3 regions of the Streptomyces sp. NPDC059256 genome follow, and region 2 is predicted to be linked to each of the others. Evidence: riboswitches for the same ligand, from Rfam matches in the RefSeq annotation. Region 2 holds a riboswitch; each other region holds the start of a gene.

Region 1 (6,121 bases), on a different contig from region 2:
CCCGGTGGGAAGAGCTCGCCGCTCCGCTGCGGACACGGCTACTGGCCGACTCCGACCATTCGGTGCGTACGGCGGCGCTCCTCGCCCACCACCATGACGTCCCCATGCCTCACGAGGTCCTGGCCGGGCTGCCGGCGCCCCGGCGTGCGCTCGAACGGTGTCGTCTCGTAACCGAGTTGGAGGCGGAGCTGGTCCGGGACGGGGACGCGGAGGTACGCCGAGCGCTGGCCGCCAACCCCCGGCTCAGCGCGCACGGTGTCGCCCTCCTGGCGGAGGACCGAGACGACGGCGTCCGCTCGGCGGTGGCGCTGCGGCCCGACCTCAACGAGGAGCAACGTGCCGCGGTGCGCTACGACTTCGACCTGGCGTCGATGTCGAAGACTCTGCCCTGGGTCAAGGGCCTGCACGGTGACGCCGATGCGATGCGCCGCCTCGCCATGTCGTCCCATCCGCTCATCCGCCGAAGCGTGGCCCGGGCCCGGCATCTTCCAGCGGACGTCGTGGAGCGTCTGGCGCGGGACGAGGACAAGACGGTCCGCCTGTTCCTCGCCGAATCGTGCGATGACGCGCCGGCCGAGCTGCTGCTGGAGGTCTGGCGCTGGTGGGACGGCAGCTTCAGTCACCCTGACCGCCCCCGCGGCCACCCCAACTTCCCCCGTACTGGCCTGCTGCGCTACGTCGGCGACCCCGATGGACGGATGCGCCGTCTGGCGCTGGACGATCCGGAGTCCACGCCTGCCGACGTCGCACATCTCGCTCGCGACCCCGAGGCCGAGGTGCGCCACCGCGCGGCCGAGGACACCCGGCTGTCACCGGCTGACGCGGTGAGGTTTCTGAACGACCCGGCGGCTCACGTCCGCGGGGCCGCCCTGCGCAATCCACGGCTGCCTGCCCGCGTCCTCGCCGCGCTGCTGCACGATCGCGACACGGCATGCGCGGCGGTCACCAATCCGGCGATTCCGGTCCCTGTCCTGCATCGCATCCTGGCCACGGTCGCGGCAGCCGTGGCGGCCCGAAGCTGATCAGCATCAGACCACCGGGCAGCCGTGGCGGTCTGACCCTGAGCTCCGGCAGACCGCTGCCCCGGTGGATCGAGTTGGCCCACCGCAGAGGCTTTCGCCCGGGCAGGCGCTGGAGGATGCCATCGCGCAGATGTGTGCCGGTTCCGCGCGCCCCTCTCACCGGGAAGGCGGACAGCCGCCCCGGCCACCTGTCGGGTTGGTGGATTGCGCCACCCGACCGAGGCTTCGCCGTGTGACCTGCGCTGCAACTGCGGCCCAGGCATACGATCCGGCCGCGCCGTCTGTCATGATGACGCCGAAAGGCGACGGCGGATCGAGGAAACCGGTGTGAATCCGGTGCGGTCCCGCCACTGTGATCGGCGAGCGAACCCCAAACAGACCACTGCCCCTACGCGGGTGGGAAGGCTGGGGCGAGCGTTGACCCGAGAGCCAGGAGACTCACGCGGTCGCCTCCTCGACAGACTGGGGCGGATCTCCCCAGAGGGGAGTGTGAGTCGGGATGCCCGAAGGGCAACGTTCCGGGGCTCCGGCGCCGTGCCGGGTCGTCGTGTGCCGGGACTGCTGCTGCGGCAGCGCGAAGGTGACCGGTATCGATCACGCGGCGCAGGTCGCCGCGCTGAGCCGGGACCTTCCGGTACGGATCTCCGAGTGTCTGGACGTCTGCGACCAGGCGAATGTGGTCGTCGTCCAGCCCTCGGCTGCGGGACGCGCCGCCGGTGCCCGTCCTGTCTGGCTCGGCCTCGTCAACGACCCCGCCGCGACCGACGACATCGTCGACTGGGTGCGCGCGGGCGGCCCCGGAGAGGCCCCGCTGCCGGAGATCCTCGGCCTGTACGCCTTCACCCCGCCACGGCGGGTCCGTGACGCGTCGTCCGCCGACCCCCGCTGAACCCTGCCAACCGACCGCGGCGCAACGGCGTCCGCGGTGAGAGGACCGACCACACCATGGCGAAACGCTCCCTGTCCCTGCTGGCCGCTGCCGCTTTCCTGGTGGCGGGCTGCGGCGGTGGCACATCAACCGACCGGGACGATCCCGCCGCCTCGGGATCCGCAACCGAGGGCTTCCCCGTCACCGTGACCAACTGCGGGGTGAAGACGACGTACGAGCGTCCGCCGCAGCGCGCGGTGACGCTGAACCAGCACGCCACCGAAGTGCTCCTCGCTCTCGGTCTGGAGAAGTCGATGGTGGGCACCGCCTATCTCGACGACAAGATCCTCCCCGAGTACCAGGACGCCTATCGGGGGATCAAGGTGCTCTCGAAGGAGTACCCGTCCTTCGAGGTGCTGCTGAACGCCGAACCGGACTTCGCCTACGCCGGGTTCGCGAGCACCTTCGACGAGAAGGAGGGCCGCAGCAGGGCCGCTCTCGCCAAAGCGGGCGTCGACTCCTATCTGAATGTGGAGGAGTGCCCGACGGGACCGGTGACGATGGCGATGATCGGCGAGGAACTACGCGGCATCGGGAAGATATTCGGGGTTCCGGAGCGTGCGGAACGCGAGGTCAAGAAGGCCGAGGCGGCACTCGGTGCGGTCGACAAGAAGCTCGGCGGTGTCGATGCGCTCAAGGTGTTCGTATACGACAGCGGGGACAAGACGGCGTTCACCGCGGGTGGCGCGGGCGTCGGCAACGAGATGATCAAGGAGGCGGGCGGGGCCAACATCTTCGCCGATCTGGACAAGCAGTTCGGTGATGTCTCGTTCGAGCAGGTCGCCGAACGGGCCCCCGAGGTCGTCGTGATCTACGACTACGGGGACCAACCCCTTGCGGCCAAGAAGAAGTTCCTGCTGTCGCACCCGGCGCTCCAGGACGTGCCCGCCATCAAGAACAAGCGGTTCGCGGTACTCCCGTTGTCCTCGACCGTGCTCGGGGTGCGGGTACCGGCGGGTGTGGACTCGTTGGCCCGTCAGCTGCACCCGGACCGCTTCCGGTGACGGGCGCGCCCCGGGCCCTGGGTGACGTTGCCTCGGCTGTCACCAAGGCTCCCGGGCCGACCGCCACCGCCGCGGTGGGCGGCCGGGGCCGACCTCCGTACGGACTGGTGCTGGCCGTGCTGGCGCTGCTGGTGCTCCTCGCCGCGACCGCGGGGATCGCCGTCGGGTCCATCAGCGTTCCCACCGGGCAGGTCTGGTCGATCGTCCTGCACCATGTGCATCCTGGGCTCGCTGACGTCACCTGGACCCCGGTCCGCGAGACGATCGTGCTGGATGTGCGGCTACCCCGGGTCCTGTTGGCCGGGGTGGTCGGCGCCGGTCTCGCCGTCTCCGGCATGGCTCTCCAGGCACTGGTCCGCAATCCGCTGGCCGATCCGATGCTGCTCGGGGTGTCCTCGGGTGCGTCGGTCGGCGCGGTGTCGGTACTGGTCCTCAACATCACTGTGTTCGGGCTCGTGACCCTGCCGGTTGCGGCGTTCGCCGGGGCGCTCGCAGCGCTGGTCGCGGTGTACTTCCTGGCCAGGTCGGGGGGTCGGATGACCACGATCCGGCTGGTGCTGGCGGGGGTCGCGATGGCGGAGGTGCTCTCCGCGCTGGCGAGTTTCCTGATCGTCACCTCCAATGACCCGCACAAGACCCAGTCGGCTCTGCGGTGGATGCTCGGCGGACTTGCAGGCACCACCTGGTCGATGGTGTGGCTACCGGCCGTGGTGGTGCTCGCCGGTACGGCGGTGCTGCTCGGGGTGACCCGTCCGCTGAACCTGCTGCTGGCCGGTGAGGAGGCGGCGACTGCGCTGGGATTGGATGTGCACCGGTTCCGTGCCGCGCTGTTCGTACTGGTGGCGCTGATGATCGGCACCATCGTGGCAGTCAGCGGGCAGATCGGCTTCGTCGGGCTGATCATGCCGCACGTGGTGCGGCTGCTGGTGGGCGCCGACCACCGCCGTGCGCTGCCCGCAGCGGCGCTGCTGGGCGCGGCGTTCCTCATCATGGCGGATCTGGCCGCCCGGACCCTGATGAGTCCGGAGGAGGTCCCCGTCGGCATCCTCACCGCGCTCGTCGGCGGACCGTTCTTCCTCTGGCTGATGCGACGGAGGACCTCATGACGGCACCGCTGACGAACGACCAGGGCCCGCGGCCCGGCCTGCTCGACCTCCAGGAGGTATCGGTGGTCATGGGTGACCGGGCGCTGGTGGACGGAGTCTCGCTGTGCGTGGCACCTGGGGAGATGGTCGGGCTCGCGGGTCCCAACGGTGCGGGCAAGTCGACCCTGTTGCGCACGGTGTACCGGACACTGCGTCCCACCTCGGGCCGGGTCCTCCTGGACGGCGACGATGTGTGGGCGCTGCCCGGCAAACGGTTGGCGCGGCGACTCGCCGCCGTCCTCCAGGAGAGCGCCGGGGACTTCGAGCTGTCCGTGTACGACGTGGTCGCGATGGGCCGGACCCCGCACAAGCGGGCGTTCGCGGGTGATGACGCCGACGACCGGGCGATCGTCACGGACGCGCTGGAGCGCCTCGATGTGGCACCGCTGGCCCCGGTGCCGTTCGACCGGCTCTCCGGAGGGGAGAAACAACGGGTGCTGATCGCCCGCGCCCTCGCCCAGCACACCGGGACGATGGTGCTGGACGAACCGACGAACCATCTGGATCTGCGCCATCAGTTGGATGTGCTGCGGCTGCTGCGCGAGCTGGGCGTCACGGCCCTCGTCGCCCTGCACGACCTGAACCTCGCCGCCGCGTTCTGCGACCGTGTCTGTGTCATGGAGGCCGGCCGGGTGGTCGCTCTCGGCGCCCCCGCGGAGGTACTGACGACGGGGCTGCTCGCGGATGTGTACCGGGTCGACGCCGAGGTCACGGCGCACCCTCGTACCGGGACCCCCCACATCACCCTGCTGACGGGTGCGGAACAGTTCCCGGACCGGGCATGAAGGGTCCCCGCAACCATCGGGTGCGGCAGCCGATCCCGCGCGCCGCCCCGGCGGCGGAGGTCAGGGCCGCGCTGCTCGACGTGGCGGGGCTCGGCGGCTTCTTCGCGGTACGGCTGGGCGGCCCGGACCTCGGCTGGCACCCCGTCACCGAATCGTACGCTCGCGGGTTCCCGGACCTGGTCGCCGCGACGGCGGCCCGGCACCGCAGCCCCGAGCCGCGGCTCGGCGCGTCGATCGCCCAGCTCGGGCACGCGGCGCGGCTCTGGTCCCCGGTGCTGGCGTGCACGGTCCTGCACGGGATAGTCCCCGATCTATCGGGGCTCCAGCGCGCCGACGAGGGCCCGGCCCTCCGGCTGCCGGACGCCACCGGGCAGTACGCGGAGGGGGTGCCCCGACTGGCCGACGAGTTGTACGCGGCCGTGATGACCGGTCAGTTGGATCCGCTGCGAGCCGGGCTGCGGGTGAAAGTGGCGCCTCGGCTCCTCGACGGCAACTCGGCGTCCGCCCTGGTCGAGGCGGGCCGCGCGATCCTTGTCGCTCGCCCCGCTGCACGGGAGCGGCTCACTGTCCTCATCGACGAGCTGTTGCGTACCCGGCGTCTCGCCGGGACCGGCCGGATCACCGGCCCGGAGCTGACGTTCCGGCGTCGCAGTTGCTGTCTCTACTACCGGGCCCCAGCGGGCGCCAAGTGCGGAGACTGCGGGCTCCTCGACCGCACAACCCACGGCAGCCAGCACCCCGACGGCTGACCGTCCGCTACGGCCGGCAAGCCTGGCACGGGTACGGTTGTTGGGGCTGCCTTCCGTTGCCGGCCACGGCCCCGGGCGCCGGGAGGCAAGGGGTGGGCTGGATTCAGAACGCGGCGACCGCCGCCTCGGCGACCGTACAGTCCTCCTCGATCGTGCCGCCGCTGACACCGATCGCTCCCACTACCTGGCCTTCGTGGACCAGAGGGATGCCGCCGGCGAAGATGACCACCCGCCCTTGATGCGTATGGGCGACACCGTAGAGCGGCCCCGCGGGCTGCCCGTCGCGGCCCAGGGCTTCGGTGGTTCTACGGTAGGCACAGCTGGTGAAAGCCTTGTCGATGGCGTGCGTGATGCTCCCCAACTGGGAACCGTCCATCCGGATGTGCGCTACCAGGTGTGCCCCGGCGTCGACGACCGCAATGTTGCACGGCACACCGATTTCCGTGGCCCTGGCCTCGCCCGCCGTCAGGATGCGTCGCGCGTCCTCA
Region 2 (6,121 bases):
ACACCGGTCCAGGGGGAGTCGGCCGTGGTGATCAGCCCGGTTGCGGCCAGTTCGTCGAGGGTGCTGCCGGCCTGGTCGCCGGGCACACCGGTGACGATCACTCCGCGCCAGGGGGTGAGGCGCAGTTCGCCGTCGGGCGCCTTCCGGGCGGCGCTGGTCAGCCGTTCCCACTGGGGGCCGGTGAGTCGGCCGAGGGGGGCGCCGATGGAGAGCGCTGCCGGGGAAGTGGCGGCGGGGGCGCTGGGACGGATGGCCTCAGATGGGCCGCTCGGGCCGCGCGGGATGCACAGGAGGGACGGGAAAGACGGGAGTGGCGGGAAGGGCGGCATGGGCGGGACGGATGAGTTGGGTGGGTCAGATGGGTCGGGAGTCTGCCGGGGGGCCGGTGGGGTGACGATTCCGTACGGGGGCGGGGTGGCGGTCTCTCGCCGGGGGTGCTGTCGGATGCCCGCCAGGGGGATGCCGGCCTTCGCGAGCCGTGCCAGGGTCCCTTCCCGCAGTCGTGCGCCGGTGTCCGGGAGGTCCCGTATCCGCCAGACCTTTGCTTCGGGTGTGAGATCCGCCGCATCCAGGAACGTTTCAGCACAGAGCAGCGCGGCCCTCGGGCCATCGTCCGAACGGGCCAGCAGCAGTACGTCATCGCTGTCCCCGATCCGCAGTCCGGCGCCACCGTCGTGGTCCGCCGCGGTCAGTCCGGCGCCACCGCCATGGTCCGCCGCGGTCAGTCCGGCGCCACCGCCATGGTCCGCCGCGGTCGGTCCGGATGTGTCGGCGGCCAGCAGGGTCACATCCGCGCGCAGGGCGTCCACGTCGCCGCGCCCGTCGTCCAGGGCGAACAGGAAACGCCCCGACAGGGCCGCCGCCCGATCGCTGGCGCAGAGCAGTTCGTCCAGCGCCCTCAACCACCGGCGTACGCCGCGCCCCGAGCCGTTTCCCCCCAGTCCGCCCAGTCCGCCCAGTCCGCCCTGCCCGGCCAGTTCGCCGAGTTCGCCGAGTTCGTCCAGCCCGGCCAGTGGCGAGGCCACGATGTTGCGCACCCGCTCATGGGTCGCGGACGGCAACAGCCCTGCGTTCCCCAGGAGCTGGGCCAACTCTCCGCCGCACTGCTCGTCGAGTCCGCGCAACTGCACATTGCCCCGAGAGGTGAGGTGCAGTTCGCCGTCGCCCAGCCGTCGGGCCGCGGTCAGCAGTGCCTCGGCCTGCGCCGGGCGCAGCACACCCCCGGGTATCCGGATCCGGGCCAGTGCGCCGTCGTCCGCCCGGTGCAGCCGCAGGGAGCCGGGGCAGGCGTCACCGCGCCCCCCGGAGGGGGTCGTACCGGTGGCGCCGGCTCGGGCCGGGCGGGGTGAGGTGGGCATGTCGGCGAGCATACCGACCAGTCATGACCGTCATTTGGGACGGTATGAGCCACGGCAGTAAGACGGTATGAACCGCACCGAATAGGCGACCCTTACTATTTCGGGGACGGGCCACCCGGTCCGGCAACGCAGAAGGCGACAGTGGAGGAAGCCCGGTGTGAACCCGGCGCGGTCCCGCCACTGTGAGCCGGCCGGACGAAGGCAGTCGTCGGGGCGGCGAGTCAGGAACTCCCGTCGCCAGACACCGCCCGGGGCGTGGACACCCCGAGGAAGGCCCGATGCCGTATGCCGCACGCACCGAAGACCCCTTCGACCGATGGACCGACCAGCCCGCCGAACTCCCCCGGCGACGCCCCCGACATCGTCCTGTTGTCGACGTCCGACACCGATCTGCTCAGTGCCCGTGCCGCGGGCGGCCCGGTCGGCTTCCGCTACGCCAACCCCTCCCGCACCGCCCTGGACGACCTGCCCGCGCTGCTCGAAGGCGCCGGGCTGGTCGTCGTACGACTGTTGGGCGGGGTCCGTGCCTGGGAGGAGGGGCTCGACCGGATTCGCGCCAGCGGTCAGCCGCTGGTGGTCCTCACCGGTGAGCAGGCGCCCGATGCGCAGTTGATGGCCGCCTCCACCGTCCCCATCGGCATCGCCGCCGAGGCCCACGCCTATCTCGCCCACGGTGGCCCGGCCAATCTGGAGCAGTTGGCGCGCTTCCTCTCCGACACCGTCCTGCTCACCGGCCACGGCTTCGACCCGCCGGCGCCCGCGCCCTCCTGGGGGCGGCTGGAGCGCACGTCCGGCAGCGAAAACGGTGCAGGGGCCGGTGCTGCGGCCGGTGCTGCGGACGGCCCCACCATCGCCGTCCTCTACTACCGCGCCCACCACATGAGCGGAAACACCGCGTTCGTGGACACCCTGTGCGGGGCGATCGAGGCGGCGGGCGGCCGGGCACTGCCGCTGTACGTGGCCTCGCTACGGGCGCCGGAGCCCGAGTTGATCGAGGAGTTGCGGGCGGCCGAGACGATCGTGACGACCGTGCTCGCCGCCGGCGGCACCCGGCCCGCCGAGGCGTCCGCCGGCGGTGACGACGAGTCCTGGGACGCGGGTGCGCTCACCTCGCTCGACGTACCGATCCTCCAGGCCCTGTGTCTCACCGGGTCGCGCGCCGACTGGGAGGAGAACGACGAGGGCGTCTCCCCGCTGGACGCGGCCAGCCAGATCGCGGTGCCCGAGTTCGACGGGCGGTTGATCACCGTGCCGTTCTCCTTCAAGGAGATCGACGCCGATGGGCTGCCGGCCTATGTCGCCGACCCGGAACGCGCCGCCAGGGTCGCGGGGATCGCCGTGCGGCACGCCAGGCTGCGCCGCATACCCGCCGCGGACAAGCGCCTCGCGCTGGTCCTGTCCGCCTATCCCACCAAGCACTCGCGCATCGGCAACGCGGTCGGCCTCGACACCCCCGCCAGTGCCGTCGCCCTGCTGCGGCGACTGCGCGCCGAGGGCTATGACTTCGGCACCGAGGACGTGCCCGGGCTGGCGTCCGGGGATGGTGACGAGCTGATCCGGGCGTTGATCAACGCGGGCGGCCACGACCGGGAGTGGCTCACCGATGAGCAGTTGGCCCGCAACCCGGTCCGCATTCCCGCAGCCGACTACCGGCGCTGGTACGCAACCCTCCCCGAGGAGTTGCGCACCGCTGTGGAGGAGCACTGGGGGCCGCCGCCCGGTGAGATGTTCGTGGACCGGTCGCGCAATCCGGAGGGCGACATCGTCCTCGCCGCCCTGCGGCACGGAAACCTGCTGGTCGTCATCCAGCCGCCGCGCGGCTTCGGCGAGAACCCCATTGCGATCTACCACGACCCCGATCTGCCGCCCTCGCACCACTATCTGGCCGCCTACCGCTGGATCGCCACCCCTGACGCCGAGGGCGGCTTCGGCGCCGATGCGATGATCCACCTCGGGAAGCACGGCAATCTGGAGTGGCTGCCCGGCAAGAACGCCGGACTGTCCGCGGCCTGTGGACCCGATGCCGCGCTCGGCGATCTGCCGCTGATCTACCCGTTCCTGGTCAACGACCCCGGTGAGGGCACCCAGGCCAAGCGTCGGGTGCACGCCACCCTGATCGACCACCTCGTACCGCCGATGGCCCGTGCCGACTCCTACGGCGACATCGCCCGCCTTGAACAGCTGTTGGACGAGTACGCGCAGATCTCGTCCATGGACCCGGCGAAGCTGCCCGCGATCCGCGCCCAGATCTGGACGCTGATCCAGGCCGCGAAGCTCGACCACGACCTCGGGCTCGCCGACCGTCCCGACGACGACGGCTTCGACGACTTCCTCCTCCACGTCGACGGCTGGCTGTGCGAGGTCAAGGACGCCCAGATCCGCGACGGACTGCACGTCCTGGGCCAGGCGCCGGCCGGTGCGGACCGGGTCAACCTGGTGCTGGCGATCCTGCGCGCCCGCCAGATCTGGGGCGGTACGACCGCGCTGCCCGGGCTGCGGGAGGCGCTGGGGCTCGATGAGTCCGCGGCGACCCGCACCACCGCCGACGAGGCCGAGGCGAAGGCCCGGGCGCTGGTGCAGGCGATGGACGACGCGGGTTGGGACCTCGCGGCCGTACCAGCCGAGCACGGTCAGCAGGTCGCCGACATCCTGCGGTTCGCGGCCGTCGAGGTCGTGCCCAGGCTGGCGGCGACCACCGACGAGATCGATCACACCGTCCGCGCGCTGAACGGCCGTTTCGTGCCCGCGGGGCCGTCGGGTTCGCCGTTGCGCGGACTGGTCAATGTGCTGCCGACCGGCCGCAACTTCTACTCCGTCGACCCGAAGGCGGTGCCGTCCCGGCTGGCCTGGGAGACCGGGCAGGCGCTCGCCGACTCGCTGCTCAACCGCTACCGCACCGACAACGGCGAGTGGCCGACATCGGTGGGACTGTCCCTGTGGGGTACGAGCGCGATGCGCACCGCGGGCGACGACATCGCCGAGGCGATGGCGCTGCTGGGCGTCCGCCCCGTCTGGGACGACGCATCGCGGCGGGTCACCGGACTGGAGGCGATCCCGCTGGCCGAACTGGGCCGGCCGCGCATCGATGTGACCCTGCGCATCTCGGGCTTCTTCCGGGACGCCTTCCCGCATGTGATCGGGCTGCTCGACGACGCCGTACGACTCGCGGCCTCGCTGGAGGAGGGCGCGGACGACAACTTCGTCCGGGCACACACCCAGGCCGACCTCGCCGAGCACGGCGACGAACGCCGCGCCACGACCCGGATCTTCGGCTCCAGGCCGGGGACGTACGGGGCGGGCCTGCTCCAGCTCATCGACTCGCGCGACTGGCGTACGGACGCCGATCTCGCGGAGGTCTACACGGTGTGGGGCGGCTACGCCTACGGCCGTGAACTGGACGGGCGTCCGGCGCGCGCCGAGATGGAGACGGCGTACAAGCGGATCGAGGTCGCCGCGAAGAACACCGACACGCGGGAGCACGACATCGCGGACTCGGACGACTACTTCCAGTACCACGGCGGCATGGTGGCGACCGTGCGCGCACTGCGGGGCACCGCCCCGGAGGCGTACATCGGTGACTCGACCCGCCCGGAGACCGTCCGGACGCGCACGCTGGTGGAGGAGACGTCCCGTGTCTTCCGGGCGCGCGTGGTCAACCCGAAGTGGATCGAGGCGATGCGACGCCACGGCTACAAGGGGGCGTTCGAACTGGCGGCGACCGTCGACTACCTCTTCGGGTACGACGCGACGACGGGCGTGGTCGCGGACTGGATGTACGACAAGTTGACCGAGACGTACGTCCTGGACGCGCAGAACCAGGAGTTCCTGCGGCAGGCGAACCCCTGGGCGCTGCACGGCATCGCGGAGCGTCTGTTGGAGGCGGAGTCGCGGGGCATGTGGGAGAAGCCCGACCCGGCCGTTCTGGCGGCGCTGCGGGAGGTGTTCCTCTCCACCGAGGGCACCTTGGAGGACGAGGCGGAGGCGGCGGGCGGCGACGCCTGAGCCGACACCGGCCCGGACGGCCCTCGGTGGGGCCGTCCGGACCCGTCGGCCGGTGGTGGACGGCTACCGCTCGTTCCGCCAGCGCGGTCGCCGGGCGTTGGTGATCGCCCGCAGCACCCATTCGACCGGCCCGTACGCATGACGGTCCAGCCACCAGCGGCTCCACACCAGTTGCACGGCGAACAGGGAGAGGGCGATCAACACCGCAGTGGCCGGACCCACCCGTCCGACGAGGGCGAAGCCGAAGCCCGTGAACAGCACGGCCAGGACGAGCGACTGGCTGAGGTAGTTCGTCAGCGCCATCCGCCCGGCAGGCGCCAGCGCCCGACCGATGCGGGCACCGCGGGCGGTCGCGACCAGTTGCAGCACGGTCGCCGCGTACGCGGCGGTCAGCAGTGGGGCCGTCAGCAGATCGACGGCGACCGCGAACGACAGGAAGTCCACCCCCTGGGTCCCCTGCGATGCCCAGGCGTAGAAGACGGCACCGGCCAGACCCACCGGGAAGCCGATCCACTGGAGCCGCCGCAGCAGGGTGCGGTGCGCTGACACATTCGCCAGCAACTCCTTCTTGCCCGCGGCGAGTCCCACCAGGAACGCGGCGAGTGCGGCCGGCCCCTGGAGCAGGACGATGATCAGCAGGACATCCGACAGCCTGGCCAGGTTCTCGCCGATGACGGACGCGGGATCGCCGCGCAGCGCGGCCAGTGTGTCCTGGATGCCCGCCGCGGTCTCCGGGGTGTCCACGGAGGCACCGCCGTCGA
Region 3 (6,121 bases), on a different contig from region 2:
GACGGACGGCTGTCCTTGCGGCATCTATGCGGCCCTCCCCATCGAGATCGATCCCCCCGTGCGCCGGGCGGTCTGCTCACCCGGCTGCCGGGCGTCCTTCACCAGGCCGGCGATGGCGTCCGCGCGCAGTTCGTCCAGCGTCACCGCCGTACCCGCCAGATCGGTCGCCAGCGCAACGGCGAGCCCCAGCCGGACCGGCCCCGACTCACAGTCCACGACGATCGCAGCCGTGCCCTCACTGGCGTGCAGCCGTGCGGCGCGGGTCGCCAGGCCCACCGGGTCGGGCCCCTTGCCGGTCGCCCGCCCGTCCGTCACCACGACCAACAGGGGCCGACGCGAGGGATCCCGCATCCGCTCCACCCGCAGCACGTCATGGGCCTTGAAGAGCCCGGCGGCCAGCGGAGTGCGCCCGCCCGTCGGCAGCAGGGCGAGCCGGGCGGCTGCCGTGTCCACCGATGACGTCGGCGGCAGTGCCACCTCGGCGTCCTGGCCGCGGAAGGTGATCAGCCCCACCTTGTCCCGGCGCTGATAGGCGTCGAGCAGCAGCGAGAGCACCGCGCCCTTGACCGCGCCCATGCGCTGTCTGGCCGCCATCGAACCGGACGCGTCCACCACGAACAGCACGAGATTGCTCTCGCGCCCTTCACGCGACGCCTGCCGCAGATCGTCCCGGCGGATCACCAGCCCGGGGCCGCTGCGCCCCCTGGCCCGCTGATGGGGGGCGGCAGCCTGCACGGTCGCTGCCAGATGCAGCCGGGTCAGGGCGCCACGAGGCCGGCGTGAGCCCGTGGTCCGGCCGTGCTCGGCCCGCGCTCGTGAGCGCCGGCCGGCCGCCCCCTCGCCGATGCCCGGCACGCTCAGCGCCTTCGTACGGAAGGGTTCCGTGGCCTGGACGGCACGCTGCTCACCGGCTCCACTCGTACCGGGGGAGTCCTGCCGGGGGGAGGCGTCCTCAGCGGCTGGGGTGTCCGGAGTGTCCGGGGAGTCCTGTGGTGCGGGCGCATCGGGCGCTTGGGGAGCGTCGGGTGAGTCAGGGGAGGGCGATCCACCGCCCGGCCCACCGCCGGGGTCGGTGTCCGTGTCCGGGTCCGGGTCTGAGTCGGGGTCCGGATCGGGATCGGTGTCGGACCCGCCGAACTCCTCCAGCGTCTCGTCCAGCTTGTCCTCGTCGAGCCCCGGCGCATCGAAGGGGTTGCGCCGACGGCGGTGGGGGAGTGCCAACAGGGCGGCCTGTCGTACGTCCTCGGCGAGCACGTCCGTACGTCCCGCCCAGGCGGCCAGTGCCGTTGCGGTGCGCGCCATCACGATGTCGGCGCGCATCCCGTCCACCTCGAACGCCGCGCAGGTGGCCGCGATCTGCCGCAGGGCGTCATCACCGAGCGACACCGTCGGCAGCAGCACCCGCGCCGCAACGATCTTCGCCCGTAGGGCGTCCTCCTCGGCGGTCCACCGCAGGGCGAACGCGACGGGGTCGTCGTCGTACGCCAGTCGCCTTCGCACCACCTCGACCCGCTGGTCGGGCTCGCGGGACGCGGCCACCTCCACCGTCAGACCGAACCGGTCCAGGAGTTGCGGCCGTAGCTCGCCCTCCTCCGGATTCATCGTTCCCACCAGCAGGAACCGCGCCGCGTGCCGTACGGACACGCCCTCCCGCTCCACGTAGGACGCCCCCATGGCTGCGGCGTCCAACAGCACGTCCACCAGGTGGTCGTGGAGCAGATTCACTTCGTCGACGTACAGGATTCCGCGGTGCGCGGCAGCGAGCAGCCCCGGCTCGAACGCCTTGACACCGTCCGCCAGCGCCCGCTCGATGTCCAGGGCGCCGACCAACCGGTCCTCGGACGCACCCACCGGCAACTCCACCATGCGCGCGGGGCGGGCGGCGGGGACACCGGGCTCGTGCGGCCCGTCAGGGCACGCCGGATCGGGTGCGCCCGGATCACAGGAGAACCGGCAGCCGGGAACGATCGACACCTCCGGTATCAGAGCTGCCAGCGCCCGGACCGCTGTGCTCTTGGCCGTGCCCTTCTCACCGCGGACGAGCACACCGCCCACCTGCGGTGATACGGCGTTCAGCAGCAGGGCGAGCCGAAGGTCGTCCTGCCCGACAATGGCGGTGAACGGGTACGGCGTGCTCATCCGGCCTCCTGTGAGATGTGCGAATGGGTGTGCGGGAGCGGAGATGGCCCCGGCAACTGTTGCGTCGACGCGGGTTCGGTGACGGTTTCCGTTCGGGCTTCCGTCCGGCTCTCGGTCCGGGTGTCCGTCCGGGTGTCCGTCTGGTCCTTCGGCCTGATGTCCGTTGCGGTTCCCGTGCCGGCCTCGGTCTTCGGGTCGCTCCCAGCTCCTTCGGTGGCGGCCGGGCCCTTCGGACGGCCGCCCGTTGTGGAGACTCCGGGCAGTGGCGGTGCTCCCGGCGGCAGGAAGGGAAGCCCCGCGGGCGGACCCCCTTCGATGAGCCGCAGCAGCGCATCGGTGTCCGCGTGCTCCTCGATGAGATCGCCGAGCCGGTCCAACTGCTCCTCGCGCAGGGCCGCGAACGATGTGTCGGGGGCCGGCACGAACCGACGGCCCGCGGCCCGGGCGACCTCGCGCAGGAACTGTCGGCGAAAGCCGTCGCTCTCCAAGGAACCGTGCCAGTGGGTGCCCCACACCTGCCCGAGGCGGCATCCCGCCAAGAAGGGCTCCCCACCGAGGACTTCGGCCACCCCGTGATGGATCTCGTACCCCTCCACCCGCTCCCCGAGCGCACTTCCGACCGGTCGGGCGAGCGTCTTCTCCACGGCGAAGCGGACCCGGACCGGGAGCAGTCCCAGCCCGGTGACCGACCCGGCCTTGGACTCCACCTCGTCGTGGATGTGCTCGCCGAGGAGTTGGAAGCCCCCGCAGATGCCCAGCACGGGTCGGCCCGCCGCCGCTCGCCTGGCCAACTCCCCGGCCAGACCGCGTTCCTGGAGCCAGCGCAGGGCCCGTACCGTGCCCCGGGTGCCCGGGACGATCACCAGATCGGCGTCCGCCAACTCCTCGGGCCGGTCCACGAAGCGCACGAGGACCCCCGGCTCCGCCGCCAGCGCGTCCACGTCCGTGAAGTTGGACATCAACGGCAGCGCACACACCGCGACCCGCAGCACGTCCTCGCCGACCGGGGGCGCCGTGACCGACTCGCGTACGGCACCGCGCAGGGACACCCGCAGACCGTCCTCCTCGTCGATCCCGAGCCCGTGGGCGTACGGGAGGACCCCGAACGTCCGCCGTCCGGTGAGGTCGTGGAGCATGTCGAGGCCCGGCTCCAGCAGGGAGACGTCGCCGCGGAACTTGTTGATGAGGTAGCCCGCCACCAAGCGTTGGTCCTCGGCCGCGAGCAGTGCCGTCGTCCCGAAGAAGGAGGCGAACACCCCACCGCGGTCGATGTCGCCCACGACCAGCACCGGCAGCCCGGCCGCCCGGGCGACACCCATGTTGACGATGTCGGTCCGCCGTAGGTTGATCTCGGCGGGGCTTCCCGCCCCCTCGCAGATCACGGCGTCATGGGTGGCCCGCAACTCCTCCAGGCACTCCACGACGGTGGCCAGCAAGGTCTGCTGTCGGCCGCCGTGGTAGCCGCGGGCGCTCATCTCACCGACCGGTCTGCCCATCAGCACGACCTGGCTGGACCGGTCGCTGCCGGGTTTGAGGAGCACCGGGTTCATCAGTGCGCTGGGCTCGACGCGGGCGGCCTGCGCCTGCATCGCCTGGGCCCGGCCGATCTCCGCGCCCTGTCGGGTGACGAAGGAGTTCAGGGACATGTTCTGGCCCTTGAACGGAGCGACCTTCACCCCCTGCCGCACCAGCCAGCGGCAGATGCCCGCCGTGACCACGCTCTTGCCCGCGTCCGACGTGGTGCCGGCGATCAGCAGGCCACCGCCGCGCCCTCGGCTCGTCATCAGGTCCCCCGGCCCTCTCGTCGTCCTCGCTGCGGTCTCGCTGCCCGTGCGAACAGCGAGCGGGCCATCACGCCCACACCGAGCGCCAACACCCCGACCCGTCGTGACAGCCGTACCGCCCGCTCGATGTCGGCCAACTCCACCTGCCGGCCCGCGGAGTGCAGGACCGGTCGGTGCTCGATCCGTCCGGCGTAGGAGAGCGTCCCGCCGAGTCGTACTCCCAGCGCACCGGCGAACGCGGCTTCCACGGGTCCCGCGTTGGGGCTGGGATGCCGATGGGCGTCGGCCCGCCAGGCCGCGAGTGCCCGGGGGGCGCTCTCGCCCGCGACGGCGGCGAGAGCGGCCGTCAGCCTCGCTCCGGGCCAGCCGGCGACATCGTCGAGCCGGGCCGAGGCCCAGCCGAACCGTCGGTGCCGGGGCGACCGGTGCCCCACCATCGCGTCCAGGGTGTTCACCGCACGGAAGGCGACCAGTCCGGGCACGCCCGCGACCGCGCCCCACACCAGGGCCCCCACGACCGCGTCCGACGTGTTCTCGGCGACGGACTCGACGACCGCCCGGGCGATCTGCTGCTCGTCCAGGTACTGGGGGTCGCGTCCGCACAGGTGTGGCAGCCGGGCCCGGGCCCGCTCGATGTCACCGGCCGCGAGCGCGGCACCGACGGCACGGGCCTCCCGGCCCAGTGACGTCCCTCCGACCACGGTCCAGGTGGCGGTCGCGGTCAGCGCGGTGCGGAGCACCGGACTGCGGCGGGTGGCACGGGACGCCAGGGCGGCGGTCGCGGTGGCCCCGCCGACGCAGAGCGTCGTGTACAGGGCTCCCCAGCCGCGGTGGTCACGCCACAGGGCCTTCTCGACGGTGCCGGCGGCCCGCCCGAAGAGGGCGACGGGATGCCCTCGGCGCGGGTCGCCGAGCAGTAGATCAGCCAGGAGCCCGGCAGCCGCCCCGTACGCGAAGACACGATCGGTACGCATGGGTTTCAGACCGGCGTTCCGCCTCGGAGGGCCCTTGGTGCCGGCCCGTGGGATATCCGTGTTCCCTGCCGGGCCGGCGTCGCCGGGGGTGCACCGCACAGCAAGTGGATGCCGTCGATCAAGGCAGGGGCTGGACCGTAGCCGGGCATGGCGATATGTCCTCACTCAGGGTGTCCGCGCCCTGGTTCGACGTGATCGACGGCGAGAGTTCCTGGCTCACGGGGAGGAACTCCCCGGTCACAGTGGCGGGACCGCGCCGGATTCGCACCGGCTTCCTCTGCTGCTGTCGTAGTTGGCCCCGGCAGTCCACCACGCCCCGAGAACAGCCGTCAACCTGCCGTTGACCTGCGACGGTGCAGTGTGCCGAGCCCCACATCGCCCCTGCTTCCCGAGGATCCCTCAGGGCACGCAGAAGCCGGACCGCAGATCCCGAGAGATCGACGGCCCGGCTGTGAAACGACTGCTGCTGTGCGGTGAGGTGCGGCCTCAGGTGACGATCAGATATATGCCGTAGCTGATGGCCGCGGTGCAGAGGGCGAAGCAGGTGTAGGCGCCTATCCGGGGAAGGGCAACCGAGCCGGTGCCGGAGGCGGTCGCAGCCCCCTGCTTGCTCAGACCGATGATGCCCAGGGTGAACAGGCCCACCAGCGCAATGGTGGCGACGAGACTCACGCCGAAGACGGAGCCGAGGGCTACCCAGTCGATTTTCATGGTCTTCAGTCCTTACACCGCGGCCGGGCTGGCGGGGCCGGCTTCGGGGGTCGCGGCATTGCGGGCCGGGATGGTCGTCTTGAGGTCGTCCAGGGAGTTGTTCATCGTCGTGCCGGCAGGCGGCGGGGTGACGGCCGCGATGGCCGTGGTGACCACGCCCGCGGGCTCGCCTTCCTCGGACGTGTCGTTGACGTTGGTGTGGTCGACGACCTGGCGGCGGGAGATGAACCAGATGGCGGCGGACGAGGCGACCAGGAAGGTGGCGACCACCGCCACGCCCCAGTCACCCTGCTTGGTCACGTACTCGGAACCGGCGGCCACCAGACCGGCGGCCGGCAGGGTCAGACCCCAGGCCACGAACATCCGGGTGGCGGTCGACCAGCGGACCACCCCGCCCTTGCGGCCCAGACCGGCACCCATCACCGCGCCGGAGCACGAGTGGGTGGTGGAGAGGGAGAAGCCGAGGTTCGACGAGGCGAGGATGACGCTGGCCGCACTGGTCTGGGCGGCGAA

Evidence for each region. A riboswitch is a leader RNA that binds a small molecule or an ion and turns the genes downstream of it on or off. The one in region 2 is predicted to bind cobalamin.
Region 1: linked by a shared signal. The riboswitch ahead of ACFXJL_RS32255 (hypothetical protein) and the one ahead of cobN (cobaltochelatase subunit CobN) in region 2 are both predicted to bind cobalamin.
Region 3: linked by a shared signal. The riboswitch ahead of ACFXJL_RS15570 (cobalamin biosynthesis protein) and the one ahead of cobN (cobaltochelatase subunit CobN) in region 2 are both predicted to bind cobalamin.

The regions. Positions count from the first base shown of each region.
Region 1 covers NZ_JBHYZO010000029.1:17,718-23,838, reverse strand. Annotated here, with positions in the region: gene ACFXJL_RS32260 (hypothetical protein) at 1-1,022, shown strand, start outside; cobalamin riboswitch at 1,280-1,483, shown strand; gene ACFXJL_RS32255 (hypothetical protein) at 1,522-1,911, shown strand; gene ACFXJL_RS32250 (ABC transporter substrate-binding protein) at 1,968-2,954, shown strand; gene ACFXJL_RS32245 (FecCD family ABC transporter permease) at 2,951-4,060, shown strand; gene ACFXJL_RS32240 (ABC transporter ATP-binding protein) at 4,057-4,884, shown strand; gene ACFXJL_RS32235 ((2Fe-2S)-binding protein) at 4,881-5,633, shown strand; gene ACFXJL_RS32230 (heme-binding protein) at 5,737-6,121, opposite strand, start outside.
Region 2 covers NZ_JBHYZO010000002.1:558,266-564,386, forward strand. Annotated here, with positions in the region: gene ACFXJL_RS06940 (cobalamin biosynthesis protein CobG) at 1-1,370, opposite strand, end outside; cobalamin riboswitch at 1,449-1,609, shown strand; gene cobN (cobaltochelatase subunit CobN) at 1,644-5,360, shown strand; gene ACFXJL_RS06950 (DUF418 domain-containing protein) at 5,424-6,121, opposite strand, start outside.
Region 3 covers NZ_JBHYZO010000005.1:372,280-378,400, forward strand. Annotated here, with positions in the region: gene cobO (cob(I)yrinic acid a,c-diamide adenosyltransferase) at 1-24, opposite strand, end outside; gene ACFXJL_RS15560 (putative cobaltochelatase) at 25-2,139, opposite strand; gene ACFXJL_RS15565 (cobyric acid synthase) at 2,136-3,923, opposite strand; gene ACFXJL_RS15570 (cobalamin biosynthesis protein) at 3,923-4,897, opposite strand; cobalamin riboswitch at 5,082-5,224, opposite strand; gene ACFXJL_RS15575 (hypothetical protein) at 5,384-5,608, opposite strand; gene ACFXJL_RS15580 (inorganic phosphate transporter) at 5,621-6,121, opposite strand, start outside.